Regions from separate parts of the Pseudovibrio sp. Ad26 genome, predicted to be linked through region 2. Evidence: predicted binding sites of a transcription regulator. Region 2 holds the regulator's gene; each other region holds the start of a gene.
The links. The regulator PhoB, encoded in region 2, activates phosphate uptake and scavenging genes when phosphate is short. The targets are predictions, from matches to a motif close to TGTCATNNANCTGTCAT.

Region 1 (10,557 bases), 110 kb from region 2:
AGGATCGTCGCTTCGGCCTTGCGAATTTCAGAAGAGAGGTTGCGGTAGCGGGAGGCCTGTCTTGCCTGCCGTTTCAGGCCGTCGAGTTGCCCTTCAATCTGAACAACCACATCTTCCAGTCGCTCCAGATTGGTTTCAGCAGCCCGCAGACGGATTTCTGCTTCTTTCCGGCGGCTATGCAGGCCGGAGATGCCTGCGGCTTCTTCCAGGATCTTTCTACGCGATGTTGGTTTGGACGAAATCAGCTCGCCGATTTGCCCCTGTCGCACCATTGCCGGTGAGCGCGCACCAGTGGAGGCGTCGGCAAACAGCAACTGTACGTCTCTTGCACGAGCGTCTTTGCCGTTGATCTTATAGACAGAGCCAGCTTCACGCTCGATGCGGCGGGTGACTTCCAGCGTGTCACTGTCGTTATATCCAGTGGGTGCAGTTCGATCTTGGTTGTCGAGAAAGAGCGTCACTTCGGCTGTGTTACGCGCCGGGCGGTTGAGGCTGCCCGAGAAAATTACATCATCCATTCCGGAGGCGCGCATGTTCTTATAGGAGCTCTCTCCCATAACCCAGCGCAGCGCTTCTACAAGATTGGACTTTCCGCAGCCATTGGGCCCGACAACGCCTGTCAGGCCGTCTTCAATGACAAACTCCATAGGCTCAACAAAAGATTTGAACCCAAGGACACGGAGGCGCTGAAACTTCATAGAGCGCCCCCTACTCTTACAACAGAGTGTAAGCGATCATACGCGCATAGATCTGCGAGCAGGAGATACAGCCCTGAGGGCTGCCCGCTTGTCTTACAGATTCTTATCCACGTACTTGCTGAACTCCTCAAGAGAGAGTGCTCCGCTTACTTTTTCACCGTTGATAAAGAAGGTCGGTGTTGAATCTACACCCAGCGTGTCTGAGCCGTAGTCACGAACTTCGGTTACTCCGTCTAGTATTTCCTGATTCGTCAAGCAAGCCTTTACAGCTTCTTCAGTGAAACCGAGCTGCTTGCCCATATTCAACAGGGCGCTGTATGGATCATTGGTGAATGCCCAGCTGCGCTGCTGTTCGAACATCAGAGACATAATGTCGAAGTATTTGTCTTCCGGTGCACAGCGCGCAAGCATAAAGCCAGCTGCGGCGACTGTATCCAGCGGGAATTCACGGAAGATGAAACGCACTTTGCCAGTGTCGATGTATTTCTTCTTCAGTTCTTTATATGTGGTGTTGTGGAAGTTGGCGCAGTGACCACATGTCAAAGAGGCATATTCAATGACGGTGACAGGAGCGTCTGCCTGGCCGATAACCTTATCACCCAACGGGCCAACCTTATTCAGGTCTGCCTCAGAATAGGTCTGTGCAGAGGCAACAGTTGGCATAGCGGCAAAGGCAAGAGAAGCGGCTGTAAGAGCACTGGTGCGCTCAAGAAACTTACGGCGAGAGAGTGTCACGTTTTTCTATCCCAAGTTAAAATGTGTTGCCCTGTTGGCTGACCCGGCGCGTTTATCGCCATAAAGACAGCCAGCATCTGGTCTGGAGTATAACCACTCCAACCCAAAAGCCATTGATCACAAACTGGTGAACATCCGCAGAATACAGCCATGCCCACAGCTCGCCTTCCAGCAACAATTGGTTTTCAGGAAACTATGGCAAATACTTGTCGGATGCTACCGAATATCCTGAGTAGTCATATTAAATTTTGGTAAGGCAGCTGGATTGACGCATACGTTAGGCGAAAAAACGATTTTCTTCGTTTAAAACAAAGGACTTCTGCCATTTCGCGATAAACGGGCAGAGAGCGTTCCAAGATATCCGCTATGATTAAATTTGCACTGCTAATACATACCCACAGAATTTATGCATGGAAAACAACAATAATTTCTCGTGTTGTTTTGTTTTTGCCTCATTAATGAGTTATTAAATATTTACAGAACTCTCTAACAAGATATACGGATACATTATGAAGCGCTTGACTACATTAATGCTTCTCAGCACACCACTGATTGCCTGCCAAGCCTCTGTATCTGAAGATTTCGTCGAAGCTATACCTACAACTACTCAAGAAACGACGATTGAAACGACCGCTATACCTGCCACATCCAATACAATTTATACAGGCACCGCAGATTTGGGCGCACTTACCTCTACGAACTGGGTCGTCAGCGAGGGCAGCGGAAACAGCTCAGCTCCTTGTCGGGTTCAGTTTAGCAAGACCCCGTCAGGCGCCGCTGTTGTGACACCAGCTGTGACCAGCAGTTTTCCAAACGGACATGCAGCAACAAGCGGCTGCACAAATGAAGAGCTGAGCAGCGTGACGGCGTGGGCGGTGAATGGTGATACCATTGAGCTGCGGAATGCGCAGGAAACAACGACAGCCTATCTTTTGATGGAGCGCCCTGACCTTTTGCTGGGATATACCGCAAAGGGGCATGATCTGGTGGTCAGCCAGTAATCACACATTCAGAACTGCAGGTCTTTAAGGATGGATCAGGAGTTGCTTGCAGGTGTGCGGGCAATGAGGTTCTTGCCGAGCTTTTCCAGCGCATTCTTCAGCCGCTCATCAGAGACTGACGCAACCTTCTGCTCGATGCGGCGGTTTTCAATTTCTGACAGCTCACGAAGCGGTTTTGGTGTGATCTTTTTGGTTCTGAGCGCCGGACGCTGCACAACCTTGATGCGGCCAACCGCATTCCAGCCTAAAAAGGCGTTTATCCGATCTCGCAGTTGTGGAGCTTCATGCGTGAAGAACAAAGCAGTGGAGCCATCCGCATGAACAAGAAGTGTTGCAGGTTCTGCAACCGGCTCTCCCTCAGAGCTTTTGGCTCTTGGCCAAACAAGCCTACCGGGCTGTACTTTTCCGTGATACTTCTTGCCGACAAGTTCTGGCCAGGCGGTGAGAAGGTCGGCACTGGCAAATCCGCGCTTGCGCGCGACAGGGTGCATGGTCTTACCAATCAGCTCGTTTAGCTGATGGCTTGATCTCCTGGAAACCCGATTTTGCGCAGTTGCTTTCATCGTCTTCATCACGCCATTAGATTAAGGCACATATATGACCATTGCTTTATATTAGTCTTAATTCAGTCCCGTTTTCCGCGGTACCATGAATTACCAAGGGAACCCCAATTATTTAGGGATCAAAACCAAGGTTAACCCACAAAACCATGCAAGATAATCTAGTTGTTCTTTACTGGTATGACAGAAATTCTCGCCAACTGCCATGGCGAACAGCTCCTGCTGATATACTTTCCGGTGTAAAACCAGACCCTTACCATGTCTGGCTCTCAGAAATCATGCTTCAGCAGACTACTGTTGCGGCAGTGAAAAACTACTTCAATCTCTTCATAAAGACATGGCCAACACTTGCTGATATGGCCAATGCAGAGGAAGAAGACATCCTAAAAGCGTGGGCTGGGCTTGGTTATTATTCCCGTGCAAGAAATCTGTATAAGTGTGCAAAATTTGTCCAATTGCATCACAATGGGCGTTTTCCTGAGGAAGAAGAGCGGCTTTTAAAGCTCCCGGGCATTGGTCCTTACACGGCTGCTGCAATCTCCACGATAGCCTTTGGGCGCCATGCTGCTGTGGTTGATGGCAATGTGGAGAGGGTCCTGTCCCGCCGCCATGCATTGCTGACTGAGCTCCCTGCCCTCAAAGCTGAAGTGAAGCCATTGATGGCTGAAGTGACGCCGCATGACCGTCCCGGCGACTTTGCGCAGGCCATCATGGACCTTGGCGCCACAATCTGTACACCGAAGTCTCCGGCCTGTGGCATCTGCCCATGGATGGATGTTTGTGAGGGTCGCAAGCAAGGCATTGCGGACACTCTGCCACGCAAAGCCCCTAAGAAGGTGAAGCCGACACGACGCGGTATGGCCTTTCTGCTCAGCGATGCACGTGGCCGCATTCTTTTGCGCAAACGCGAAGATAAAGGACTGCTTGCTGGCATGAGTGAGCCCATCACCACGCATTGGGCGGATGATGCAGCGATGGAAGACCTCTCACATGCTCCAATCACTGCGGATTGGGTGCGTACGCCGAAGGACGTGAAGCACACCTTCACGCACTTCCATCTAGAAATGAGCGTCTGGCAGGCACAGGCGCCCGCTCATTACGATGAGCCTGACGGATATTGGTGGTCGGCACCAGATGAGCTTGAGGGGGAAGCCCTGCCAACAGTGATGATGAAAGCGCTGAAGGCCGGCGGCGTGATTTAAGTGCGCAGCAAAAAGCCGGGTCTGGAGCCCGGCTTTTCTTGTTTCTACAAATGCTGATTGGTGCTTATTGGAATGCGGTTTCCATGAAGCTGCGGAGTTTGCGAGAGTGGAGCCGTTCCAACGGCATTTCCCTCAGGACCTCCATGGTCTTCACACCAATTTCCAGATGCTGATTCACTTGCGTCCGGTAGAAGTCTGTCGCCATGCCGGGCAGCTTCAGCTCACCATGCAGCGGCTTGTCTGATACGCAGAGCAAGGTTCCATAAGGAACGCGAAAGCGGAAACCGTTGGCAGCGATGGTTGCGGATTCCATATCCAGCGCGATCGCACGGGACTGGGAGAAACGCTGCACCGGCTCGCGGTGGTCGCGCAGTTCCCAGTTGCGGTTATCGATGGAGGCTACGGTTCCTGTGCGCATGACCCGCTTCAGATCATAGCCGCTGTAACCGGTGGTCTTTTCAACGGCATCTTCCAGCGCGACCTGCACTTCTGCCAGTGGCGGGATTGGAACCCATGTTGGCAGGTCAGCATCCAGCACCTTGTCTTCACGCACATAACCATGAGCCAGTACATAATCGCCAAGCTGCTGGCTGCTTCTGAGCCCAGCGCAGTGGCCAAGCATCAACCAGGCATGTGGGCGAAGCACTGCAATGTGGTCGGTGATGGTTTTTGCATTGGACGGGCCAACACCGATGTTCACCATGGTGATGCCGGAGTTGTCCTCCCGCAGCAGGTGATAGGCTGGCATTTGTGGCAGGCGCGGCGGGGCCACACCTTCACGTGGCTCTTTATCACCTGCATAGGTGATGAGATTACCTGGCTCGACAAAGGCTACATATCCGCTCTCCGGATCATTGATCAGCTCTTTTGCCATCTGCGCAAAGCCATCAATGTAGAACTGATAGTTTGTGAAGAGCACGAAGTTCTGGAAATAGCGCGGCGCGGTTGCGGTGTAGTGCTGCAAGCGATGCAGGGAATAATCCACGCGCGGAGCCGTAAACGGCGCAAGCGGCTCAAAGCCATCTTTTGAACGGTAGGTGCCATTGGAGATGGCATCATCCATGACGGCAAGATCCGGCACATCAAACACATCACGCAGCGGGCGCTCTTCGCTGGATGGCAAAGCGCCTTCCACGTGTGCGCCATCATAAAAGGCAAAGTGCAGCGGGATCGGCTGATCACTTTCAGCGATCACCACTTCAAGACCGTGGTTTTTGATCAGGAGATCAATCTGATGTTCCAGGTAGTTCTTAAACAGATCTGGCCGGGTGACTGTGGTTTTGTATTTGCCAGGCCTTGCCACAAAGCCATAGGACAGGCGCGTATCAACGCGGATGTGGCTGGATACTTCAAATCGCAGTTCCGGGTAAAATGCTCTGACCCGGGTTTCCGACATGCTGCCCTGTGCAGCCTCTTTAAAATTCTCACGTAGAAAGTCAGTCGCCCGATCAAACAGATAGATCAGGTGCGCAACAGCTTCACTGGCATCTTTAAAGGATTGTGGGGGAATTGTCTCAGGCGTACGGATGGAACGGCTTTCCATCACAACGTCGCTATCGGATATAGTCGACACGTTCGGTTTCTCCTCTTTCGTGTCACTATATATCTGAGGGATGTTTACGACAGGGTCAAGACAAACTGCGGACAAATATGGTTTATTTTTTAGTGAGTGAGGATATTTTCACGCAACGTCAGATTCAGCTCTGCACACAGAATTGAGATTCATAACTACATATTTACCCTTATCTCCTTCAGTTTATTCTGTAAAACTATCCCGAAAATTGCATGGGCGAGTTCTAGAGGCACTTTGCGGGACTACGCTTCAGATGATCGGGAGGGATCTTTTTATGCACTTTGTTCGTACTGCTGCGCTTGGTTTGGTAGCTGGCACCTGCCTTACTGTGAGCGCACAAGCTGCCCAGTTGGGGCCGCGGCCTGCTTTTCTCGTAGAGCAGATGCAAGAGAGTCCGTTGAAGGATAAGCTGCTCGCCTGTATCGGCAATCCTGCAAAGGCTTCCAGTTTCACGATTGGGCACCGTGGGGCACCACTGCAGTTTCCTGAGCATACGTTAGAGTCTTATCAAGCTGCGGCTGTGATGGGTGCGGGGGGGCAGGAATGCGATGTCACCTTCACCAAGGACAAAGAGCTGGTCTGCCGTCATTCTCAAAATGATCTGGCGACCACCACAGATATCCTCGCGACTGATCTGGCCAGCACGTGTGTTGCTCCGTTTACTGCTGCTGCCGATGGCGAGAAAGCAGCGGCGGAGTGCAGAACCTCTGAGATCACATTGGCGGAGTTCCAAGGTCTCACTGGCAAAATGGACGCCTCAAATCCAGCTGCAACAACGGTTGAGGACTTCCTGAAAGGCACAGCAGACTGGCGCACGGACCTTTATGCGGCAGCTGGTGCTGGTGGCACTTTGATGGCCCATGCTCAATCCATCGAGCTCTTCAAAAAACAGGGCGTTAAATTTACGCCGGAGTTGAAGCGCCCGAGCGTGAAGATGCCGTTTGACGGGTTCACTCAGGAAGATTTCGCTCAGAAGCTGATTGAAGAGTATAAAGCAGCAGGTATTCCAGCTTCTGACGTTTATCCGCAGTCCTTCTTTTTGGATGATGTGCTGTACTGGATCAAGAATGAGCCTGAGTTTGGCAAACAGGCCGTGTTCCTTGATGGTCGCTTCCGTATGCAGGGCTTTGACACATCTGATCCAACCAGCTTCAAGCCATCCATGGCTGAGTTGAAAGAGATGGGCGTGAACTATATCTCCCCTCCTCTCTGGATGCTTGTCACTCTGGATGACGGGAAGATCGTGCCGTCTGCTTATGCGAAGGCTGCGAATGAGGCTGGCATCAAGATCTTCACATGGACGCTGGAGCGCTCTGGCCTGCTCTCTCACAACAAAGGCGGCTGGTATTACCGCAGCATCAATGATGCGATCACCAGCGAAGGTAGTGTTTATGAGCTGCTGGATGTACTGGCGCAGGATGTGAAGGTGAGCGGCGTGTTTTCTGACTGGCCAGCGACAGTGACTTTTTACGCCAACTGCATGGGGATTGAGTAAGCCCCTCTCCTGTACTGATTTGCATTTTGGAAGCGCGCCTTACATGGCGCGCTTTTTTTTGCGCTGTCCGCAGCGTAAGCCCTGCCACACTCGTTAACCGATTTGCCCGCTGTCCCCGCAGTGCGTTTACCTTGTTCTTTTTAGCCAGCAAAAAAGCTTGACTCTCAAAAAAATATTTAGGGTCTCTATTTTCGCCATTTTAACTCCTCATAAACCTCTACCCCAAGGGAATCCGCGGTCGAATATTAATGGGAGTTAACTTCGAGACGAATATTCGAATCTGTAAATAAAGCGTTGATTCTAAAAGAATAAAAGATATCCACTATTAACCTCTGGTTTACCATAGTGGGTAACCATAGCACTCATGAATTGCGTGAGGTGTTGCGTCGCAATGAGAGTACAGCGTAAAGAAGGGGTGTCCTTGATGGCACCCCACATTTCCACCAAGCCAGACTGGCTTGATACAATTATTAAGGGCGACTGTGTTGAGGCTTTGAACAAGCTTCCAGACAACAGCGTGGATGTGGTTTTCGCCGATCCCCCTTATAACCTACAGCTGGGCGGAGATCTGCACAGGCCTGATCACTCAAAGGTAGATGCCTGCGATGATCACTGGGATCAGTTCTCCAGCTTTAAAGCTTATGATGAGTTCACTCGTGCTTGGCTGCAGGCGGTTCGCCGCGTGTTAAAGCCAAACGGGTCCATCTGGGTTATTGGCTCTTATCACAACATTTTCCGCGTTGGTGCGGTGATGCAGGACCTTGGGTTCTGGATCAACAATGATGTGGTTTGGCTGAAAACAAACCCGATGCCGAACTTCCGTGGCAAACGTTTTACTAATGCTCATGAGACGCTCATCTGGGCCTGCCCTTCACAAGAGAGCAAGCCGACCTTTAACTACGATGCAATGAAGACGTTTAACGACGACCTTCAGATGCGGTCTGACTGGGTGCTGCCTATCTGCACTGGTCATGAACGCCTGAAGGACGACAATGGCGACAAAGTGCATCCAACTCAGAAGCCGGAGAGCCTGCTTTACCGCGTGCTGCTCTCCACTTCAAACCAGGGCGATGTGATCCTTGATCCATTCTTTGGCACAGGCACCACCGGTGCTGTTGCCAAGAAGCTTGGCCGCCACTTTGTGGGATGTGAGCGTGAAGACTCTTACATCAAAGCAGCTTCCGAACGGATTGACCGGGTTACACCTGCCAACGATGATTTTCTGGCGATGACACAAGGCAAACGCTCCCTTCCACGGGTTCCGTTTGGCAATTTGTTGGAGACAGGATTATTGACACCGGGCGCGGAACTGACCGATGCCCGTGGACGCTTCAAGGCTACGGTTCGCGCCGATGGTTCCTTGATCTGCGGCGAGCATTCAGGATCCATCCATAAGGTGGGTGCGCTCGTTCAGGGTCAGCAAGCCTGTAATGGCTGGACCTTCTGGCACATTAAACGTGGCAAGGCCCTTGAGCCGGTTGACGCCCTTCGGGAAGTCGTCCGTTCACAGATGCCTAAGTAGCGTCTTACACAGTTCGTGTGGCGATCTCGCCCCACGGTTTACAGGGTTTGTCCCTGCTTCATATCCATATGACTTGGCCCCTGCCTTTTTAGGCGGGGGCTTTTTTATTGCCCCCTCAAAGGTTTCATCCTTTGCCAGTTCCTCTAGCATCCAATCATGCATGATACATCTATTTACAATCGGACAAGGTGTTTTCACTGCGTAGTTTTTTAGGTGAGCTATCCAACATTGGTGGCCCTTTTTTAGGGCGGTGTCTTCAAGCTGTATTGTGCCGTCGCACCTTGCGGTAAATACCGCCCATACCTAATATGCCGTAGATTCGGTGGTTTCCTTTGTTTCGGGAAGTGTATTTACCCACCTGGCAATCTGCATATTTTATTGGAGCATTTAGAGCTTTATGCAAGAACGCATCCCTAGCCTCGATATTTTAAGGGGCTTTGCCATTCTTGGTATTTTGATCATCAATATTACTGGGTATGGGCTCCCCTACTATACGACCACCGACACTTCTTACTGGCAAGAAATGGATTCTCTGAACTACTGGACCTGGTATGGCGCCTTTCTCCTTTTTGGACAGAAGTTCCTGAGCCTGCTTTCTATGCTTTTTGGAGCCGGGATCATCATATTCGCATATAAGGCAGAACACTCCGGGCGTAATGCACTTAACATGCACTTAACCCGTATGTTTTGGCTCGGTCTTCTCGGGTTCTTTCACGGAATTTTCTTTTGGTATGGCGACATATTACTCGTTTATGCAATGATGGCAGTTGTACTGTGGACGTTTACAAGAAGAAAAGCCAAAACATTGATTGTTTGGTCGATTGTTCTACTTTGCCTGCCATCTATATTTTACATCTGCCTAGCTAATCTACCCGCGTTGTTTTCTCCTGCTGACAAGGCTTCCTTTCTGGAGATGTACAAAGAATCTCAGCAGAGTTTGTCCTCAGCGAACCAACAGGATCTTTCCGCATTAACTGGCTCATTCAGTGAACGTACAGCCAAACTGAGAGAGACATACTTTTCCCTCCTGATCTATGAGGGCCCGCTCTTTTCATACTGGAAAGTTGCAAGCACCATGCTTTTAGGAATGGCGCTTTTAAAAACCGGTTTCCTTTCAGGCCATTGGTCGACACGCAAATACCTGCTCATTTTGCTAATCGCGTTGCCGAGTGGGCTTTCTCTTGACCTTCTTTGGGTGGCAGAAATCATAAATAAGGAGCCCGTAGCCTATTCGTCATCAATGCTTAGCTTAATATACATTTTATGGGCAAGTACATTTTCCGCCCTTGGTTATGCCGCCTTGCTGATCATTCTGATAAAATCAGCATTGCTGCAAAAGACGATGCGTATTCTAGCGATCGCCGGGAAGCTGGCGCTTACGAACTATATCGCTCAAAGCGTGATAGCGACGACGCTTTTTTATCACCTCCGTCTACTGGGACAGTATGACTATGTCGAACTTCTCGGCTTCGTCATCATGATCTGGGTGATACAAATCACTCTCAGCACTTACTGGCTACAACGTTATCACCTCGGACCACTGGAATGGGTGTGGCGTTGCCTGACCTACAACCAGTATTTTCCATTCAGCAAAGATGAGAACAGCACGCACGTTCGTCGTTGAAGCCGCTCTTTTCCTATCAGATCAACTTTAGCGTGGCAGAATGACTATTGAGCAAACTCTATTTGAAGAAGCTAAGCTGCTGATTGAGCGCCGCTATCCTAACGGGTGGGGTGGTGCTGCTTCTATTAGAACTGAGAGCGGCAAAAT
Region 2 (10,557 bases):
CCGTATTGAAATGAAGGTGCACGTGCAGCCGGAAACCCTCGTGGATCTCAGCCTGATCATGCGTCATTCCGTAGAGACTTTGCTCCCGGTCGCGAAAGAATCGGGTGTTGAGGTGAATGTGAATGTGCCTGAGGAACCTGCCGAGATTCGCGGTGAGAAGGACGAACTCGTTCAGGTCTTCAGCAATCTCATCGAAAACGCGCTGAAATACGGCTCCAGCGGGGGGCGAGTCGATGTCACTTGCCGTCTGGACCCCGATTCTACTGAGACACCGCACTGGATTGCAGAGGTCCGCGACTTCGGTCCGGGCATTGATCCTGAGCACCTGCCGCGGTTAACCGAGCGTTTCTATCGGGTTGACGTTGTCACCTCCCGTCAGATGAAGGGAACAGGCCTTGGTCTGGCCATCGTAAAACACATTCTGACAAGGCACAGAGCTCGCCTGGAAATTGAGAGCAAACCGGATGAAGGTGCTTGCTTCCGTGTGTTCATACCCGGCGCTGTTATTTATGATGAAAATGATATCGATTAAAATAACATAATAAATTCAAATACTTGCAATGTCATAAAACTGATACGCAACGTTCATATAACCATCACAGCCAAACGCTAGGTTACAGCCAGCTCGCAGCCGGGGCGCTGTGAGGTGAACGTAGTTAAACAGTTTAGAGCGCGTTCCGTTTGATTGGTTTCAATCAAATGAAAAGAATTCGCTCAAGCAAAGATGAGAGCACGTTGTGTGAATATTATGAACGCAACGCGCTCTTAAACCAAGACTCCCAGGAGACTTCAGGTGAAAATCAAGGCATTCGCAAGCGTTGCAGCGCTCGCTCTCGCAGGTACCATTGCTGCTGGTTCCGCACAGGCTCGTGACCAGATCCAGATCGTTGGTTCTTCCACTGTTTTCCCATTTGCGACAGCAGTTGCTGAGCAGTTTGGTCAGAAGACAAACTTCAAAACACCAGTTGTTGAATCCACTGGTTCAGGCGGCGGCATCAAGCTCTTCTGTGACGGCGTTGGCGAAAACACTCCTGACATCACCAATGCTTCCCGCCGCATGAAGGGCAAGGAGCTGGTGAAGTGTAACGAGGCTGGCGTAACTCCAGTAGAAGTTACCGTTGGTTTCGACGGCATCGTTCTTGCGAACTCCAAGGCTGGCACTCAGCTGGACCTGACACTGGCTCAGATCTTCCTCGCTCTTGCGAAAGAAGTTCCGGTCGACGGCAAACTGGTTGCAAACCCATACCAGACTTGGTCCGACATCGATCCTTCCCTTCCTAACTCGAAGATCGAAGTGCTTGGCCCTCCACCAACATCCGGTACCCGTGATGCATTTGCCGAGCTGGCAATGCAGGGCGGCTGTAAAATGGTGCCAGGTGCTGCTGACCTCGGTCTGAAGAAAAAAGCGTGTCACGAAGTCCGTGAAGATGGCGCGTATATCGAAGCTGGTGAGAACGACAACCTGATCGTTCAGAAGCTTGATGCGAACCCGAATGCACTCGGCATCTTCGGTTTCTCCTTCCTTGATCAGAACGCTGACAAGATCCAGGGCGCAAACATCGCAGGCGTTGCACCAACATTTGATGCAATTGCTGCAGGCGACTACCCAGTGTCCCGCTCTTTGTACTTCTACATCAAGAAAGAGCACGTTGGCGTAATCCCAGGTATCGCTGAATACCTTGGTGAGTTCACCAATGAAGACACTTGGGGTGACGAAGGTTACCTGGCTGACAAAGGTCTGATCCCGATGCCAGCAGCTGACCGTGCAGCAGTTTCCAAATCTGCATCAGCGCTGACACCACTTGCATTCTAATTGCAAACGCTAAGAGGGCGGTCAGCATGTCCAGCTGACCGCTTTCCTGCATCCTCCAAAAATTAAAGCCAGATAAGGCGAAACAACAAATGTTCTGGACTTACGCTGCCCTTCTTCTACTGGTCTTCGTAACCGCGAATGTCTACGGGCGTTTCCGGGCGATGCAGGTTGCTGGTCATCAGCTCTCTGCACTGCATTCCCGTCCAAGCTACCATGGTGGATACCTGGCCATTCTGGCCGCTCTTCCAGCATTTGTCCTTTTGATTGCATGGGCAGTCGTTGAGCCGCGCTTGCTTGATACAATGGTGATCAGCGCAAAGGCCGAGATTGTCGAAGGGCTGTCCAAAGCAGAACTTCAGGCATTTCTGCGGGACGCGCGCGCCATCGCATTCGGCGGCATTGTGGCCTTCTCAGATGCTGGCAAAGAGCAGGCGGCAGAAGTGTTCAGCTCGCTCGCGCAAACATCCTTCTTTTTAAAAACAACACTGATCATCGCCCTGGTTGCTGGTGGTCTGTGGTACGGCAATCGCACCATCACACCGGCAATGCGAGCCCGTCATTTTGTAGAGCGCACCGTCATGGGATTGCTGATCCTTTGTTCCGCTGTCGCGATCTTCACAACCATCGGCATCGTTCTCTCGCTTATCTTTGAAAGCTTGATGTTCTTCCGCCAGATCCCAATTCTGGATTTCGTCTTCGGCACTCATTGGAGCCCGCAAAGCGCCTTTGAAGGGGCAGGGGCCGAGCACGGCGAAGCCAATACAGAAATCTTCGGTGCAATCCCGCTTTTGGTTGGCACCATGCTGATCACAGCAATTGCTATTTTCGTGGCCGCACCTGTTGGTCTGCTCTCCGCAATTTACCTCTCCGATTATGCAAGCACGCCGGTGCGCGCCATTGCAAAGCCGGTTCTGGAAATTCTGGCTGGTATTCCAACCGTGGTCTACGGCTTCTTCGCGGCGCTGACTGTGGCACCCTTTATCCGTGGCTGGGGCGAAAGCATCGGCCTGTCAGTCAGTTCAGAATCTGCACTGGCCGCTGGCCTTGTCATGGGCATTATGATCATTCCGTTCGTCTCCTCCCTTTCTGACGACGTGATCAACGCTGTGCCACAGTCACTGCGCGATGGCTCTGCCGGTCTTGGCGCAACCAAGTCGGAAACAATCCGCCGGGTTGTTCTGCCAGCCGCTCTTCCGGGCATCGTGTCCGCTCTGATCCTCGCCATCTCCCGCGCCATTGGTGAAACCATGATCGTGGTGATGGCTGCAGGGCTTGCCGCAAACATAACGGTAAACCCGCTGGAAGCTGTAACAACCGTGACCGTGCAAATCGTCACCTTGCTGGTCGGTGACCAGGAATTCGACAGCGCGAAAACACTCGCAGCATTTGCGCTCGGTCTTCTCCTCTTCTGCATCACACTTGCTCTGAACATCTTCGCTCTGCGCGTCGTGAAGAAATATAGGGAACAGTATGATTGATATCGCTCAGGACACTGCCGGTTCTGCCATTGGCGGGCGTGTCAAAGGCATTCCTTCCGGCGTCCATACGACAGACGAAGCTCGCAAGCGCCTGAAAAAGCGCTACAGCATGGAAGCGCGTTTCAAAGCCTACGGCATGGGTGCCATCGCACTGGCCGCAACATTTCTGGTTCTGCTGCTCTTCACAATTGTCGGCTCAGGCTTGCCAGCCTTCACTTACAACTACGTAAGCGTGCCGCTCAATCTAAGCGCGGAAAAAGTCGATCCGGCCAACCCGGCTGGCGCAAGCTACAATAAAATCATTCGCGACGGTCTGAAGGCAGAGCTGCCATTCGCATCTGACCGTAAAAACCGCCGTGTGCTCTACTCTCTTGTGTCCTCCGGTGCCAATGTCACGTTGCAAAAGCAAGCAATAGCCGATCCATCCATGCTGGGTGGGACTGGTCCGGTTGCGATCCCGCTCTCCGACTTTGCTGACCTTTATGTCAAAGGCTTGGTCACGAAGAAAACCGAGATCGCCACCTCAAGCGCAGCAACGGTTTCTGGCACGGAAGGTCAGGTGACCATTACCGCGGAGAAACCTGAGTTTGACCAGATCCTTGCAGCGTTGAAGATCTATTATGATCGTGAAATCGAGTTGCTGACAGGCAAAATCGAAGCGCGTGGTCGTTCACAAATCAGCGTAAATACGAAGATCTCAGGCTTAGAGACCCGCTTGGCCAATGAGAAAGATCCTCTCGTTGCTCAGCGACTGACCTCTGAGGTTGAAGGCAACAAAGCCGCTCTGGTCAAGATTATCAGTGCGCTGGAAAAGCAAAAAGCTGAACTGGTTACTCTGCAGGGCCATCTTGCCAACATTGGGACTGGCGGCACACTCAACGCCAACATGCCAAGTTTCTTTGTCGAGGTGAACGGCGGAACCATTAAAGCGGAGAAGGTGACACCAACCAGCGTCACCGGAACAGCCTTTATTCCGCTGTCTACGGATGCTGCCGTGCCTGCTGGCCAGTGGGGTATTGAAGAGCTGGAAACACCAGAATCTTTCCGCAAGTTTTCAGATAAAGAGATCGCCTATACTGACTATCTGGTCTCCAAAGGCACTGTTGCAAACGAGTGGAACTCCATCTTCTTCAAGTCCGGTGCAAGTCGTGAGCCGGAGATGGCAGGCATCTGGGGCGCAGCCGTTGGCTCCTTCTGGACCATGCTCGTCACTCTGTCTCTCTCGTTCCCAATTGGTGTGTCTGCCGCGATTTATCTGGAAGAGTTCGCACCAAAGAACCGCTGGACACACCTGATTGAGGTGAACATCAACAACCTGGCAGCCGTGCCATCGATCGTCTTCGGTCTGCTTGGTCTGGCAGTGTTCCTCAACGTCTTCGGATTGCCGCGATCCGCGCCGGTTGTCGGCGGTATGGTGCTGGCGCTCATGACCCTGCCGACCATCATCATCGCCTCCCGCGCAGCGCTTCAGGCAGTGCCGCCAAGCATCCGCGAAGCCGCGCTCGGCGTCGGAGCCTCCCGCTTGCAGGCCGTGTTCCATCATGTGCTGCCACTGGCAATGCCGGGCATCCTGACCGGAACCATCATCGGTATGGCGCAGGCACTGGGTGAGACCGCACCGCTTCTCATGATCGGCATGGTGGCCTTCATTGTAGACATCCCGGCAAGTCCGGTTGATCCCTCTACTGTGCTGCCCGTGCAGATCTTCATGTGGGCAGACTTCCCGGAGCCTGCCTTCCAGCAGAAAACCTCTGCCGCGATCATGGTGCTGCTCGGCTTCCTGATCTCGATGAATGCAATCGCAATCGTCCTTCGTAAACGTTTTGAGCGCCGCTGGTGATTTGAAAGGCAAGATCATGGCATTGGAAATGACCACAGACACCGAGAGTGCAATGGATACAACAATGAGCGCCCCTCCAGCCGTTTCAGCTGAAGGCGAAACACTCAAGATGCGTGGCCGCGATGTAAAAGTGTTTTACGGCGACAAGCAGGCCCTTCATGGTGTTGATCTGGATGTCCGCAAAAATCAGGTGACCGCGCTGATCGGCCCGTCCGGTTGCGGCAAGTCCACCTTCCTGCGCTGCCTGAACCGCATGAACGACACCATCGATATCTGCCGCGTGCAAGGAGACATTCTCCTGGACAATGACGATGTCTACGACCCGCGCATTGATGTGGTGGAACTGCGGGCCCGTGTTGGCATGGTGTTCCAGAAGCCCAACCCGTTCCCGAAATCAATCTTCGAGAACGTGGCCTACGGCCCACGCATCCACGGTCTGGCACAAGGCAAGTCAGATCTGGAAGATATCGTCGCAAGTTCCCTGCAGCGTGCAGGTTTGTTTGAAGAAGTGAAAGACCGTCTGGACGAGCCAGGCACAGGCCTTTCCGGTGGTCAGCAGCAGCGCTTGTGCATCGCGCGCGCAATCGCTGTGTCTCCGGAAGTGATCCTGATGGATGAGCCATGTTCTGCGCTCGACCCGATTGCCACCGCGAAAGTGGAAGAGCTGATGGACGAACTGCGCCAGAACTACACCATCGTCATCGTAACCCATTCCATGCAGCAGGCCGCACGTGTATCCCAGCGCACCGCGTTCTTCCATCTGGGTAATCTGGTGGAAGAGGGGCTGACCAACGACATCTTCACCAACCCAAAAGACCAGCGCACGCAGGATTACATCACAGGCCGTTTTGGTTAAAAATAAAAGAGCGGTACTCTAAGGAGATATCCGATGAAAGATCATATTGTCTCTTCATTCAATGAAGAGCTGAAAGAACTGGCCGGACGTGTCGTTGAAATGGGCGGACTGGCAGAAACCCTTGTTCATGACGCTGTCACCGCACTGCTGAGACAGGACCGTGAGCTGGCAACACGTACCATCGCTGCCGATCAACGTCTGGACAACATGCAGGCCGAGTTGGAAGAGCTGTGCATCTCCGTGATCGCACGCCGCCAGCCAATGGCAAGCGATCTGCGCGACATCATCGCCGCCATGCGCATCTCCAACGATCTGGAGCGCGTCGGTGACATGGCCAAGAACATCGGCAAGCGGACACTGGCCATTGAATCCGAATTCAACAACAAGCAGCTCGCTGTGGGTGTTGAGCACATGTCTGATCTGGCACTTGAACAGCTCAAAGCCGTTCTGGATGCCTACACCTCTGGCGATCTTGAGGTTGTCCAGCGGGTGCATGTCCGCGATGACGAAGTGGATGCGCTTTACACCAGCCTGTTCCGTCAGCTGCTCACCTACATGATGGAAGACCCGCGCTCCATCACCATGTGCGCGCACTTGTTGTTCTGCGCAAAGAATATTGAGCGCATCGGTGATCATGCAACCAATATCGCAGAAAACATCTACTACATGATCTCCGGAAGCCACCTTCCAACAGATCGTCCAAAGACGGACGAGCTGGCGCAGACTACAACCGTGTAGAGTGTGTTCACTTATAACGAGCAGAATACACGCAATTGCTTTATAAGAGAAGGTGCAAAGAGAGCACTTTAATATGCCTAAGATACTGATTGTAGAAGACGAAGAACCGCTAAGCCTGCTGCTGCGCTATAACCTTGAAGCAGAGGGCTACACCGTTGACGTGTGCGCAAGAGGAGATGAGGCGGAAGTCCTGTTGCAGGAAAGCCAGCCAGACCTGCTGTTGCTGGACTGGATGCTTCCGGGCCTCTCCGGCATTGAGCTTTGCCGTCGTTTGCGGGCACGCTCAGAAACCGAGCGCATGCCGATTATCATGCTCACAGCGCGCGGCGAAGAATCCGAGCGCATCCGCGGTCTGGCAACCGGGGCCGACGATTACGTCGTCAAACCGTTCTCCGTTCCGGAACTTATGGCCCGTGTTCGTGCGATCTTCCGCCGTGCATTGCCAGAAGTTGTTTCCACAATGCTCAAGTCTGGCGACATCGAGCTCGACCGCGAAACCCACCGCGTGCGCAGAACAGGCCGCGAAATCCACCTCGGCCCCACAGAATACCGCCTGCTGGAGTTCCTCATGAGCGCACCGGGCCGCGTTTACTCCCGTGAACAGCTGCTGGATGGTGTCTGGGGCCATGATGTTTACGTAGATGAACGCACCGTGGACGTCCACGTAGGCCGCCTGCGCAAAGCCATCAACAAAGGCCGCATGAAAGACCCGATCCGCACCGTCCGCGGCGCCGGATACGCTTTTAACGACCAGTTCGCTGTTGGGTAAGTGTTTAAGGCACAAAAGGAAATCTAAAACCGCCCAAGGGCGGTTTTCTCATATCTACAGGTCACCGACATTAGCAGCTGGCAACCCCCAAAACAGCAAAAAGCCGGGCTTCGGACCCGGCTCAATACGTTGCTTTTTCAGCTCAGATTAGCTTGCGCGGCGGTTGCGGCGGTCGCTGACGGGCTGATAGGCAATGCTGCGGTGATGCGCACAATAAGGTGTGCCTGCATCTGACTGGCGCCCACAGAAATAGAAGTCGTCAGAACTCGGATCACCAATCGGCCACTTACAGGTGCGCTCATTCAATGTCAGGATGGAGGCGCGTTCTGAAACCGGAATAAAGAGATCGGAGGTTGGGACTGGAGAAATTTCTGGTTGGATAGCTTCAATCGGTTCAACTTTAAGGGCGTTGGCGCCTGCTATTGTTGGCTGAATCTGTCGGGGACTTGGAGAAGGCGCAACAGCTGCAATCGCTTCAGCCACTGTTGGTTTGGTTGAAGTGACAACCCTTGCCGTTGGGGTAGGCACCTTTCTCGTTTTGGTTGCGCCGCCTCCCGACTTAGCGCGACCTGAAAGACCAAGGCGATGAACCTTACCAATCACCGCATTACGGGTCACATTGCCAAGTTCCCCCGCGATTTGACTGGCGCTTAACCCGTCTGCCCAAAGTTTGGTTAGTAACTCTACACGTTCTGCTGTCCAGCTCATTAAAGGGCCCCGTCTTCCTTCAGTGGCGCGCAAAACAGCATTCGCTCAGTTCGGACGCATCCGAAAGTGCCGCTTACCTGAGCGTGTGTGCTTGCAGCGTTCAGTAACTACGAGATGGTGTATAACTCTTAACACACAGTACTATATGGGCGTTGATACGAGCAACAACCTCAAAGAATTGAGGTGGGGAAGACTCTGGTTTTCCCCAGAATTGCCGTACTACTACTTACCTATAACAGCCGTGTTGTGGTGGGAGAAGATTATCAATCTAAAGAATAGGAGCTGTTTGTTAAACCAAGTTCCACCGCATTCTTTCCAACACAAAGTAAGAGCTGCTAGCGTTACCCCGTTGATATTTAATACATATATTTACCACTGAAAAACAACTAGTAAAAAACACTAGTAAACTACAAATTGCATAGGACAAGAACTAAGCGCACTCCTCTCTCATATGCCGTAGTACACGCTAGAGGTGTATTGAATAAACCTTAAGAACCGTGGAAAAAAACTGGTCATAGAGCATGGGATTTAATCTCTACTCCATCCTCTAAAAATGCCACAATGCATGCTTCTTCCGGTAGTAGCCTGTTTAAGCTGCACCAGAGGGAGAGACACAAGGCTGGCAGCCAATTCCTGAGCAGGAGTAAGGTATTGCTGGCAATACGTGTTATTGACTGCCCTGAGGGAACGCGGTTTATATGTCGCTTCTCTTAGTTTCAAAACGCCACACGGCGTTTTTTTGTTTTTGTAGCAACCAAGACTTTTGAGCATATCGAGAAAGCTCAATCCATGAGGAGTAAGAAATGACGACTTCGTCGCTAATGCAGACTTATGCACGCTCAGACCTCGCGTTCGAGCGTGGGGAAGGTGTCTGGCTGATTGCGGCTGATGGTCGACGATACATGGATTGTGCCTCGGGTATTGCCGTCTCCGGCTTGGGTCATGCACACCCAAAACTCGTTGATGCGCTGAAGTCTCAGGCTGAAAAGCTGTGGCACGTCACCAATCTCTATACAATTCCAGAGGGTGAGAAGCTTGCAAAGCTGCTGACAGACAACACCTTCGCTGATGTTGTGTTCTTCACCAACTCGGGTACCGAAGCAACTGAAGGGGCCATGAAGGCCGCACGGCGCTATCACTTTGCCAAGGGCAACCCTGAAAAGAACCGCATCATCACCTTTGAAAATGCGTTCCACGGCAGAACCATGGCAGCGCTCGCCGCTGGTGGCCAGCAAAAGTACCTCGAAGGCTTCGGCCCCGCGCCAGAAGGGTTCGATCAGGTGCCTGTTGGTGATCTGGACGCGGTCAAAAAGATGGTAGGACCGGAAACCGCAGCGATCATGCTGGAGCCGGTTCAGGGTGAAGGTGGTATCCGCACCATGGACCCGGCCTTCCTGAAAGGTCTGCGCCAGATCTGTGATGAGAATGACTTGTTGCTGATCTACGATGAGATCCAGACAGGTGTTGGCAGAACCGGCAAACTCTTTGCCCATGAGTGGGCAGGCGTTGCACCGGATCTGATGGCGATTGCAAAAGGCATCGGTGGCGGTTTCCCAATGGGGGCGTTCCTCGCAACCAATGAAGCGGCCAGTGGCATGGTTCCTGGCGTTCACGGCACCACCTTCGGCGGCAACCCGCTGGCGATGGCTGTTGGCAATGCTGTTCTGGAAACGGTTCTGGAACCAGACTTTCTGGAAGCTGTTCAGGAAAAAGGCTTGCAGCTGAAGCAGAAGCTGGCTTGCGCTGTCGATCAGCACAGTGATGTGTTTGAGCTGGTGCGCGGTGAAGGCCTGATGCTTGGCCTGAAATGCAAAGTGCCAAACACACAGGTGCTGGCCCACATGCGCAACAACGGTCTGCTGCCGGTTGGTGCCGGAGACAACGTGCTCCGCATTATGCCGCCAATGACCATTACCGCTGAAGAAATTGACCTGCTCGTTGAAAAGATTGAAGCCGCTGCTGCGGACATGGAAACCGAGCTGAAAACTGCCGAGACTGCCAAATGACCACTATGACAAAACCACAGCACTTTCTCGATATCAGCGATTTTTCCGGTGATGACCTTCGCCAGATTATGCAGGTCTCCAATCAGATCAAAGCCACCCGCAATGGCGTTCATCGCGGGCAGGGGCCATTGGCAGGCAAAGTGCTCGCCATGGTCTTTGAGCAGCCTTCCACCAGAACCCGCATCTCCTTTGATGTGGGCATGCGGGAACTTGGCGGCGAAACCCTGATGCTGACAGGCGCTGAGATGCAGCTTGGTCGCGGCGAGTCCATTCCAGATACCGCCCGCGTGCTGTCCCGCTTCGTGGACATGATCATGATCCGTATGCTGGACCATGATGCCGTGAGAGA
Region 3 (10,557 bases), on a different contig from region 2:
AAGATGCTGCCTTTATTTCTGGCAAGGGCCATTACACGGATGACCTGAAGGTGGCTGGTGCAGCACATGCCGTTGTTTTGCGGTCTCCTCTCGCGTTTGCCAAGTTCACCTTAGAGGGAGTGGATGATGCACGGGCTATGGATGGTGTGCAGCTTATTCTGACTGCTGCGGATATTGAAGGAACGAACTCTATCCCATGTAAAGCCGTGCTTCGGCAGCTGGATGGGACGAAGCACTGGGTGCCTCATCGTGAAGTTCTTTGCTCTGATACAGCCCGGTTTGTTGGTGATGCTCTTGCGTTTGTTGTTGCCGATACGGTGGAGCAGGCGCGGGCTGCGATGGAGGCGATTGAGGTTGACTACGAGGATGTTGATCCGGCAATCGGAACTGAAGCAGCCTTAGAAGACGGCGCTCCGCTTGTGTGGCCTGAGCATGGGTCTAATGAGGCCTTTCACATTGGTATGGGTAACAAGGAGGTGATGGAAAAGGCCTTCCAGAAAGCGCATCATGTTACCAAGATCAAGGTGATCAACAACCGTCTGGTGTCCAATGCGATTGAGCCTCGGGCTTGTATTGGCGAGTTTGATGGTGAGAGCGGCAGGTATACGCTGACCACTGGAACGCAGGGCGGTCATGGGATGCGTGATCTGATTGCCAAGAACATACTCAACGTTGACCCTAAAGATATCCGCGTTGTGACACCTGATGTGGGTGGTGGTTTTGGAACCAAGATGTTCACCTATCTTGAATACCCACTTTGCCTGATTGCCGCAAAACGTCTTGGTCATCCCGTGAAATGGCTTCAGGAACGTACTGAACACTTCATGTCTGATGCGCATGGCCGGGATAATGTATCCACGGCTGAGCTTGCGCTTGATGAAAACGGTAAGATGATCGGCCTCAAGGTGCATGTGCTTGCAAACATGGGCGCTTATCTGCATGAATTTGGCCCGGGCATTCCGCAGATCGGCATCACCATGACCCCCGGTCTTTACGATATCCCCGCAACATGGGTGGAAGCGACAGGCGTTTATACCAATACAGTGCCGGTGGATGCGTTCCGCGGGGCAGGGCGTCCGGAAGCGCTTTATCTGATGGAACGGCTGGCTGATAAGGCCGCGCATGAGATGGGTATGGATCCGGCGGAGTTTCGTCGTAAGAGCTTTATCCCCGACGCTGCCTTACCTTATACGACAGCGCTTGGCCGTATGTATGATACGGGTTCCTTTGGGGCTCATCTTACTAAGGCGCTCGACGAGATCCATTATTCGACGTTTGCGGAGCGTGAAGCGGAGAGCAAGGCAAAAGGTTTGTATCGCGGTGTTGGGCTATCGACTTATGTGGAGGCGTGTGCCTTTGCCGGCGGTGAAGAAGCCAAGCTTGAGCTGAATACGAACGGCAGCGTTACTTTGCTGATTGGAACGCAGAGCAACGGTCAGGGTCACGCCACTGCTTATGGCCAAGTCATTGCAGAACATCTTGGTTTGCAGCTTGATCAGGTTGAGATGGTGCAGGGGGATACGGACCGTGTGGCGACTGGCGGTGGTACCGGTGGATCGCGGTCTATTCCGATTGGCATGCCATCTGTGAAGGCGGCTTCTGAAACGCTGGTCAAGAAGATCAAGGAGATCGCCAGTGAGAAGCTTGAGGTTGGTGTTGGGGATCTCACACTTGAAGACGGGCAGGTGCGCGTGGTTGGTACCGACCAGCAGGTCAGCCTTGTTGATGTGGCTGGATCGCAACCGGATATCTTGAGTGCAGCGGAAAAAGTCATGCAGGATGAATGTACTTATCCAAATGGCACGCATGTGTGTGAGGTGGAGATTGATCCGGAAACGGGCAAGACGGACGTGGTCAGTTATGTGATTGTGGATGATTTTGGCGTGACGGTGAATCCGATGCTTCTGGCTGGTCAGGTGCATGGTGGTGCGGGGCAGGCGATCTCGCAGGCGTTGTGTGAGAACACGGTTTATGATGAAACCGGGCAGCTGCTGTCAGCGTCCTTCATGGACTATCATGTTGCGCGTGCTGATGATTTGCCGAATTTCGACTTCTCGACGAGCAATGTTCCTTCCACGACAAATGCGATGGGTATCAAAGGGGCTGGTGAGGCTGGTTCTATTGGAGCGGCGCCGGCGGTGATGAATGCTGTGCAGTATGCGCTGCGCAAGAATGCAGGTGTTGAGCATATAGATATGCCCGCGACGCCGGTTGCTGTGTGGAGCGCAATTCAGGATGCTCAAAGCTAAGTTATCAAGACTTTAGAGCTTGAAAAGAGATTGTGCAGGCGGGCTGGTGTCCCGCCTGTTTTCGTAGGTATCAGAACGCTTTGAAGGTGATGATGGTTCTGGTGTCCTGGATGCCATCGAAGACCTGAACCTTGTCAGCAACGAAGTGGCCGATGTCGTCGTCATCGTTGACGTAGAACTTGGCCAGCAGGTCGAAATCCCCGGAGGTGGAGTAGATTTCGGAGGCAACTTCTGCGTCCGCAATTGCATTGGCAACCTGATAGGTTTTTCCGAGCTGGCATTTGATCTGTACAAAGAACGGAATCATTAATCTGCTATCCTTCTGTCCCGTAAGACTGATTTGTCTTTCAGGGCTGCGCTCAAAATTGAGTTTGCGTTGTTTTGTGAGCATTTTGCGTTGAAGCTGCGTTTTTTTGCAAGCTTTTGCGTTTTTTAAGCGAAATTTACCCCCAGTTGCCTTTTGTCGCTGCCTCTCGTTTCCGCTTGCAGTTCGCTCTCTTGTTTGCTAGCAAAAAATTCTAACCAATGGGGGTGCTCGGCAGTGACTGACGGGCTGAGAGGCGGAAGGCCAACTCCTAGAACCTGATCCGGATTGTGCCGGCGGAGGGAATTGGGATGAGTACCAAGGTAATCGTTCCCGCCGTAATCGATAGGGAAGCGAAAACAAATGTCCTACACAGCTGAAAATCTTTGGCAGGTTTTTGAGAGCGTGCGCGAGCGTGGTGTGCGAGTTCATTGCCTGACGAACTCTGTTGCTCAGAGCATCACGGCGAATGTGATGCTGGCTTGTAATATTGTGCCGTCAATGACGTCTGCTCATGATGAAATTCCTGCATTTACTGAGAGTGTTGACGGATTGCTCCTCAATCTTGGTACGCTGGATGGTAAGCGACGACATGGTATCCGGCTGGGGCTTGAAGGGGCGGCCAAGAAATCTATGCCCGTGGTGTTGGACCCGGTTAAAGTAGATCGCTCAGACATTCGCATGGAGTTTGCCAAGGACATTTTGAAAGAGAACGTTTCAATCCTCAAAGCCAATATGGGTGAGAGCGCTGGGCTTGGTGGAGCTGTCACCGAGAACACGCTGGTTGTGCGCACTGGTATTGAGGACGCTGTGTTTGGCCGTGAGACAACCTACACCGTGGGCAATGGGCATGCTTATATGGACAAGGTGACTGGCATTGGCTGTGCGCTGGGCGGTGTGCTGGCTGGTTTTGCCGCTGTTGAGCCGGATAAGGAACTTGCCGTGCTTGCTGCGCTTGCTGTCTATGGTGTATGCGGCGAGATTGCCGCAGAGCAGGCGAACGGGCCGGGAAGCTTCACTCCAGCTTTCATAGATACCCTTTATAGCTTGAAGGCTGACCAGTTCAACGAGCGTCTCAAGCTCGAAACAATGAATAATAAAGGTGGGGTATTGGCCTAATGAGTGCGATTGCAGTCACAATTGCAGGGTCGGATTCCGGTGGTGGTGCCGGAATTCAAGCAGACCTGAAGGCCTTTTCGGCTCGCGGTGTCTATGGGGCCAGTGTCATCACTGCACTGACGGCCCAAAACACCAAAGGTGTGACAGGTATTCATGATGTGCCGCCAGCATTTGTGGCGGAGCAGATGGATGCTGTTTTTTCTGATCTGAAGGTGGATGCCGTGAAAATCGGCATGCTTTCACAGCCAGAGATTATCGATGTTATTGCCACAAAGCTGGCGGAATATGATGTTAAGTGCGTCGTCCTTGATCCGGTGATGGTGGCAACTTCCGGAGATGTTTTGCTGCAAAACTCCGCTGTTTCTGTGTTGAAGCAGAAGTTGTTTCCAATTGCGGCGTTGATTACGCCAAACATGCAGGAAGCGGCCTTTTTGCTTGGGCAGCCGATGGCTGGATCTCGTGAAGACATGCACAGACAAGCGTTACTGCTGCTGGATTTGGGTGCAAATGGGGTTCTGCTGAAAGGCGGGCATGGATCTGATGAAACCTGTGACGACCTCTTCCTCTCCGGTGATGTGGAGCGGTGGTATACAGCTCCACGATATGAAACGAAGAATACGCATGGGACGGGCTGCACCTTGTCCTCTGCGATTGCAGCGGAGCTTGCCAAAGGGCTAGCGCTGCAAGATGCTATTGGTGAAGCAAAAGAGTATATTAGTCAGGCGATCAAAGCTGCGGATACGCTTGATATAGGCGAGGGACATGGGCCTGTGCATCATTTCCATGAATTCTGGTCTGAGTAATAAGGCGGAGATAATGACCAAGAACAAAGAAAACAATCTGACCCGCCGTCAGGCGCTTGGGCTTACAGCCGGAGCGGTTGCTGGAAGCGTTGCACTTGCTGCGCCAGCACTGGCTCAGGATGCTGATCCGGTCATCGAATGGCGTATGGTGACCAGCTGGCCGAAGAACCTGCCAGGCCCTGGAATGTCTGCGCAACGCATTTGTGATCGCATCAACATTATGAGCAATGGCCGGATGCGTGTTCGCCTGTTTGCTGCTGGTGAGCTGGTTCCGGCTTTTGAGGTGTTTGACGCTGTTTCAAGCGGTACTGCACAGATGGGCCATTCAGCTGCCATGTACTGGGCTGGCAAGATGCCCGGATCAGTGTTCTTTACGACAATTCCGTTCGGCCTTTTGCCTCAGGAACACACTGCATGGGTGGATCAGCTTGGTGGTCAGGAGCTCTGGGATGATCTTTACGCGCCATTTGGTGTGAAGCCGTTTATGGGGGGCAACACTGGCCCAACCATGGCTGGCTGGTATCGTGATCCTGTTGAGACGCTGGATGACCTGAAAGGCCGGAAGCTCCGTATCGCTGGCCTTGGTGGTGAGATCTTGCGTAAGCTTGGTGTTACTCCGGTCAATATTCCAGCCTCCGAGATTTTCACCAGTCTGCAAACGCGTGTGGTTGATGGTGTCGAGTTCCTTGGTCCATGGAGCGACAGTGCGCTGGGCTTTCAGAAGCTGATCAAATACTACTACGGTCCGGGCTTCAATAAGCCGAATGGCACGGGTGAGGCTATCGTGAACGCTGTTGCGCTGGAGGGGCTGTCTCCAGAACTACAGGTGGTGGTTGAAGAGGCTTGCCGCGTGGAAGCTGATCTTGCACTGTCTGAAGCAAATGCGCAGAACGCTGCCAGCCTGAAAGTACTGCAGGAAGAGCATGGTGTTGAAGTGCGTGAGTTCCCGGAAGAGGTGTTGACTGCCCTGAAGGAAACCAGTGCTGAGGTGCTGGATGTTTACACCCAGAAAGACAAGAGGGCTCGTAAGATTTATGAGAGTTACATAGAAGCGCAGAAGCTTCTGGCGGGGTGGAGCGCTCTTTCATTGGGCAAAAACATCTCTGCAAGAGGTTAGTCGGCAGATCAAATCGTGTTTGAAGGGCCCTCCATATGGAGGGCCTTTTGTTATGCGGAAGTTTTGTCACAGAAAATGTTTCAGTGTACCTGCCTGAAATGCGAATAACCAAGTGATTGTGAGCCCGCTAGGTATTGTTGTTTTGTGAAGTTAGCTCCCTTTACCCTTAAATATGCCAGTGCAATTAGTTTGTAACATTTTCCATTCTAGTGAAGAGAGCCGAATCAATAAGTAACTCGTAGTTTGATCATGGCACTGCTTGATTGTTTTCTTGAGAACAGAAAGTACCGTGCATGTCCAGATATCTACCCATTACGATCGCTAGTCTTTCTTCTTTGCTGATTGCGTCTGATGCTTTTGCCGGTGCTTTTGCTGTTCGTGAGCAATCGGCGTGGTATCAGGGACTTTCCTTTGCGGGAAATGCGACTATCTCAAAAAGCCTTTCCAGTATGTATTGGAATCCGGCGACCATGACTGGTCATGACGGTGTGCAGGCGGAAACCTCGCAGACCATCGTGTTTCCACGTGCAACGATTGATCTGGATACGGCGACGATTGATGCACTGGGTATTCCTGTAACGGGGGTGCCATATTCCTCCGGTGATATTGGAGTGGATGCCTGGGTGCCTGCGGGATACGGGACCTGGAAGATCAATGACCGTTTGTCTCTCGGGGTCAGTTCCAGCGCTCCATATGGATTTGAAACCAAGCCTCAAAATGAATGGGCGGGGCAGGTTTATGCGCGGTCCTCTCGAGTGCTTTCCGTGAACATTACACCAATGGCTGCTTATGAGGTGACGGAGAAGTTTTCACTCGGAGTTGGGGTGCAGCTTCAGTATCTGCAGGTTCGGTTGAAATCGGCAACAGGGGTGCCGCCGATTGCAGCGACCTCTCCAACGGCGGAACTGCGCGGTGAGGATTATAACCTCGGGTTTGGCGCAACGGTTGGAGCGCTCTTTAAACCATGGGAAGGCACCCAACTGGGTATTGGGTATCGTTCTCCTATTGAACAGAACCTGAGGGGCCGACTGGTTGTCGGTGGCAATGAGCCAATACCCATCCGTGCAAACATCATTTTGCCGGAAACCGTGACAGTTTCCTTCCAGCAACAGCTGAATGAGCGCTGGCGTGGGATGGGGACGTTTGAGTGGACACACTGGTCACGGTTTGGAACGTTCCCTGTTTTCAACTTGCAAAACCAAGTGGTTTCCGAACTGCCGTTCCAATACAATGACGGCTACTTTATTTCATTGGGCACAGAGTACGATTTCACTCAGAACATCACTGGTCGGTTTGGGTTGGCTTATGAGTGGTCTCCAATTGACGAAGCGAACCGGACACCGCGACTGCCTGATTCAAACCGGTTCTGGCTGAGTGCCGGGGTGAGTTATTTCTACGAGGACTGGCTGGAAGTTGATTTTGGCTACTCGCATATTTTCCCAGAAAGCTCAAACATCAACATCAATCCGGACCACCCGTTCTATGAAGGCATTACCATTCAAGGGCCGGTCAATGACACCAATGTTGACATCATCAGCTTTGGTGCGCGTTTGAAGTTCTAAGGCTTTGCCGATGTCAGTTTGATTTGCCTCCCGGCAGTGTGACTGCGGGGAGGCTTTTCGTTTTTAAAAGGCGCTTGGGTAGAGACCGCCGTCGAGCAAGAGGTTCTGGCCTGTCATGTAGCCAGCATGGGCTGAACACATGAATGCGCAAGCTTTACCGAACTCTTCTGGATCGCCGAGGCGCTTTGCAGGGATCTCTTCTGAAGATAGCTGTTTGGCTTCTTCTATGGAGATGCCTGTTTGCTCAGCCTGACGCTCAAACCCACCTTTGAGGCGGTCGGTGTCGAATTTTCCGGGCAGTACATTGTTGATGGTGACGTTGTGCTGCGCGTACTGACGGCAAACGCCAGCGAGGAATGCGGTGAGACCAGCGCGGGCGCCGCTGGACAGATCCAGACCTTCAATGGGCATCTTCACGGACATGGAAGTGATGTTGACGATGCGACCGAACTTGCGCTCTGCCATGCCATCAATAACCGCTTTGATCAGCTCAATCGGGGTGATCATGTTCTGGATGACACCATCCTGAATGGATTGGCGGTCCAGCTCCTTGAAATCGCGGCGAGGTGGACCGCCGTTGTTGTTGACGAGGATATCCGGATTTGGGCAGGCGTTGAGCACAGCTTGCTGGCCTTCTGGTGAGGAGATATCTGCTGCCACGGGAATGACTGAGATGCTGTGTTGTGCTGCCAGTTCGCTCGCGATTTGGCCGAGTAGTTTCTCGTTGCGTCCGTTGATTACAAGATCGCATCCAGCTTCTGCCAGTGCTTTTGCTGTTCCCAAACCCAGCCCACGGCTGGATGCGCAGACGATGGCTTTGCGTCCCTCAATACCCAAGTGCATTTCAACATCCTAATGAATCGGTGAATTGTGAAGGGCAGCCTACATTCTCAGAAAGGTTTGAGCCAGTCAGGATCAAGCTTAGCAAGCAAATAGAATATTCACTTGAATTGCAGGCACTTGATTTTATCTCCCCTAATAAACAGGGAGTAATGTTTCTTGAGGTTCAAGCAAGAAACTGACAGGTTTGAGTATATGTATCTTGTCATATTTGTTTCTTGTGAATCAATTTAAAGGAAAGAAGGTTTTCTTATTCCGGAGGCTTTGTGGTGACCGGGGATTCTACTAGCAAGAAGTACAGAAGCTTGTTTTTATCTGATGTGCATCTGGGCACACGCGGATGTGAGGCGGATCTCTTACTGGACTTTCTGAAGCAAAACGATGCCGACACGGTTTATCTTGTCGGGGATATTATTGATGGCTGGCGGCTAAAACGGTCGTGGTACTGGCCTCAACTGCATAATGATGTGGTGCAGAAGCTTTTGCGCAAAGGGCGCAAGGGCGCGCGGATTGTTTACATTCCCGGCAATCATGATGAGTTCTTGCGGGACTTCTTCGGCATTCACTTTGGGGGGGTGGAAGTTGTTGACCAGTTCATTCATGAGGGAGCCAATGGCAAGAAGTACCTTGTCATTCACGGCGACCAGTTTGATGTGGTGGTACGCCATGCAAAGTGGTTGGCCTTCTTTGGCGACTGGGCTTATGTGAGTGCTCTCAATCTCAATACAGTGCTGAATTATTGCCGTCGCAAGCTGGGGCTGACCTATTGGAGCCTTTCAGCATGGGCGAAGCTGAAGGTGAAGAACGCCGTCAATTTCATTGGTAAGTTTGAAGAGACGCTGGTTTCCGAAGCACAGCGGCAGAAGGTGGATGGGGTGATCTGTGGTCATATCCACCATGCGGCTGATCATGAAACCAGCGGCATCCATTACATCAACACTGGTGATTGGGTGGAGAGTTGCACCGCTGTTGCCGAGAACTTTGATGGTACGTTTGAGCTTATTCATTGGGGAGATGGCAAGCGGGTCGAGAATGAACCATCGGATGAGAGTTCTGACGGACAGGTGGCCGCATGAGCTCGATCCTGATCGTCACCGATGCGTGGAAGCCCCAGATCAATGGTGTTGTGCGGACATTGGAGCGGCTTGCTGTTGAGCTGCGCTCCATGGGGATTCGGGTTGAGTTCCTGACGCCGCAATCGTTCCATAGCATCCCCATGCCATCTTACGGTGAGATCCGGCTGAGCCTGACGCTGCCGCATATCGTGCGTGGGTTTATTGAGAAGTACGACTGTGATCATCTGCACATCGCGACCGAGGGGCCGTTGGGTCTTATGGCGCGGCAGGTGGCGAAGCGGGATGGGCGTGTCTTCACCACCAGCTATCACACTCGCTTTCCTGAGTATCTACAGGCGCGTTATCCGGTGCCGCTGTCCTTCAGCTATTCCTGGCTGCGCCGTTTTCACAACAGCGGACAAGGGTGCATGGTTGCGACGAGCACTTTGGAAGCGGACTTGCGTATGCGTGGGTTTGAGAACCTGCTGCGATGGTCTCGCGGGGTGGATCATCAGCGGTTCCGGCCAATGCAGACCAGTTTGCTGGATCACTTGCCAGGACCCCGGTTCTTGTATGTGGGACGTGTGGCGGTTGAGAAGAACATCGAGGCATTCTTGCAGCTTAACTTGCCGGGGACCAAGGTGGTCGTTGGTGGTGGTCCGCAGATGGAGGAGCTTAAGGTTGCTTATCCGGAGGTGTTGTTTACCGGACCTGTCGTTGGTGATGAACTGATTGAATATTATGCAAACTCGGATGTGTTTGTGTTTCCGAGCCTGACTGACACTTTTGGCAATGTGCTGCTGGAAGCAATTGCTTGCGGAACGCCTGTGGCGGCCTTTCCTGTGATGGGGCCGATTGATGTGATTGGGAACAGTGGGGCAGGCGTGCTGAAGAATGATCTGCAGGTCGCAGCACTAGAAGCACTGGAGGTTTCGCGGGATCACTGCCGGGATGTTGCTCTGCGATTTACGTGGCGGGCGAGTGCCGAGCAGTTTCTGGCCAATGCTGAACATGCCTATGACCCTGCATTTACTGCAGGATTCCGGCAGGACCTGTATGCGGGCAAAGGCTCTGTTGGAAATCACCTGAATGGTTGAGTGGATCTCCTTGAGCTGTGATCAGAATATCTGAAACCCTCGTAGATTTGCGTGCTATACAGGGCGGCATATTGCTGTTGCCGAGGTTCTTATGGTTTTAGATGTTTCCAGTCCAGTCGAACTCACTTTTTCCGAAATTGAAAAAGCAAGAACAAGGTTACAAGGCTATGCCAGCCTGACACCGCTTCTGAACTTTCCGGTGTTGGATGAGCAGGTGAATGGCCGTGTGTTTATTAAAGCCGAAAACCTGCAGCGCACCGGGTCTTTCAAGTTTCGAGGTGCATTCAATCGACTTTCCCTGATCCCTCAGGAGCAGCGGCCCGCTGGTGTGGTTGCGTGTTCTTCCGGCAACCATGCGCAGGGCGTTGCAGCTGCTGCGAAGATCCTTGGTTTCCCGGCGGTGATTGTGAT

Region 1: the regulator PhoB is predicted to act here: its motif matches at 5,816-5,832, upstream of PsAD26_RS07625 (glycerophosphodiester phosphodiesterase family protein).
Region 3: the regulator PhoB is predicted to act here: its motif matches at 8,198-8,214, upstream of PsAD26_RS22630 (UDP-2,3-diacylglucosamine diphosphatase).

Annotation. Positions count from the first base shown of each region.
Region 1 covers NZ_LMCE01000047.1:248,707-259,263, reverse strand. Annotated here, with positions in the region: gene smc (chromosome segregation protein SMC) at 1-698, opposite strand, end outside; gene PsAD26_RS07650 (DsbA family protein) at 792-1,433, opposite strand; gene PsAD26_RS07645 (hypothetical protein) at 1,943-2,434, shown strand; gene PsAD26_RS07640 (DciA family protein) at 2,470-2,997, opposite strand; gene mutY (A/G-specific adenine glycosylase) at 3,144-4,196, shown strand; gene PsAD26_RS07630 (AMP nucleosidase) at 4,261-5,739, opposite strand; gene PsAD26_RS07625 (glycerophosphodiester phosphodiesterase family protein) at 6,044-7,264, shown strand; gene PsAD26_RS07620 (site-specific DNA-methyltransferase) at 7,689-8,786, shown strand; gene PsAD26_RS07610 (DUF418 domain-containing protein) at 9,184-10,410, shown strand; gene PsAD26_RS07605 (cytidine deaminase) at 10,451-10,557, shown strand, end outside.
Region 2 covers NZ_LMCE01000047.1:356,518-367,074, forward strand. Annotated here, with positions in the region: gene PsAD26_RS08095 (ATP-binding protein) at 1-532, shown strand, start outside; gene PsAD26_RS08100 (PstS family phosphate ABC transporter substrate-binding protein) at 794-1,813, shown strand; gene pstC (phosphate ABC transporter permease subunit PstC) at 1,903-3,291, shown strand; gene pstA (phosphate ABC transporter permease PstA) at 3,284-5,131, shown strand; gene pstB (phosphate ABC transporter ATP-binding protein PstB) at 5,184-5,987, shown strand; gene phoU (phosphate signaling complex protein PhoU) at 6,021-6,725, shown strand; gene phoB (phosphate regulon transcriptional regulator PhoB) at 6,799-7,494, shown strand; gene PsAD26_RS08130 (GcrA family cell cycle regulator) at 7,642-8,202, opposite strand; gene PsAD26_RS08135 (aspartate aminotransferase family protein) at 9,006-10,208, shown strand; gene argF (ornithine carbamoyltransferase) at 10,205-10,557, shown strand, end outside.
Region 3 covers NZ_LMCE01000095.1:280,900-291,456, reverse strand. Annotated here, with positions in the region: gene PsAD26_RS22665 (xanthine dehydrogenase family protein molybdopterin-binding subunit) at 1-2,249, shown strand, start outside; gene PsAD26_RS22660 (Lrp/AsnC ligand binding domain-containing protein) at 2,320-2,556, opposite strand; TPP riboswitch at 2,767-2,875, shown strand; gene PsAD26_RS22655 (hydroxyethylthiazole kinase) at 2,917-3,672, shown strand; gene thiD (bifunctional hydroxymethylpyrimidine kinase/phosphomethylpyrimidine kinase) at 3,672-4,475, shown strand; gene PsAD26_RS22645 (TRAP transporter substrate-binding protein) at 4,489-5,592, shown strand; gene PsAD26_RS22640 (OmpP1/FadL family transporter) at 5,886-7,154, shown strand; gene PsAD26_RS22635 (SDR family oxidoreductase) at 7,218-7,997, opposite strand; gene PsAD26_RS22630 (UDP-2,3-diacylglucosamine diphosphatase) at 8,264-9,070, shown strand; gene PsAD26_RS22625 (glycosyltransferase family 1 protein) at 9,067-10,146, shown strand; gene PsAD26_RS22620 (threonine/serine dehydratase) at 10,238-10,557, shown strand, end outside.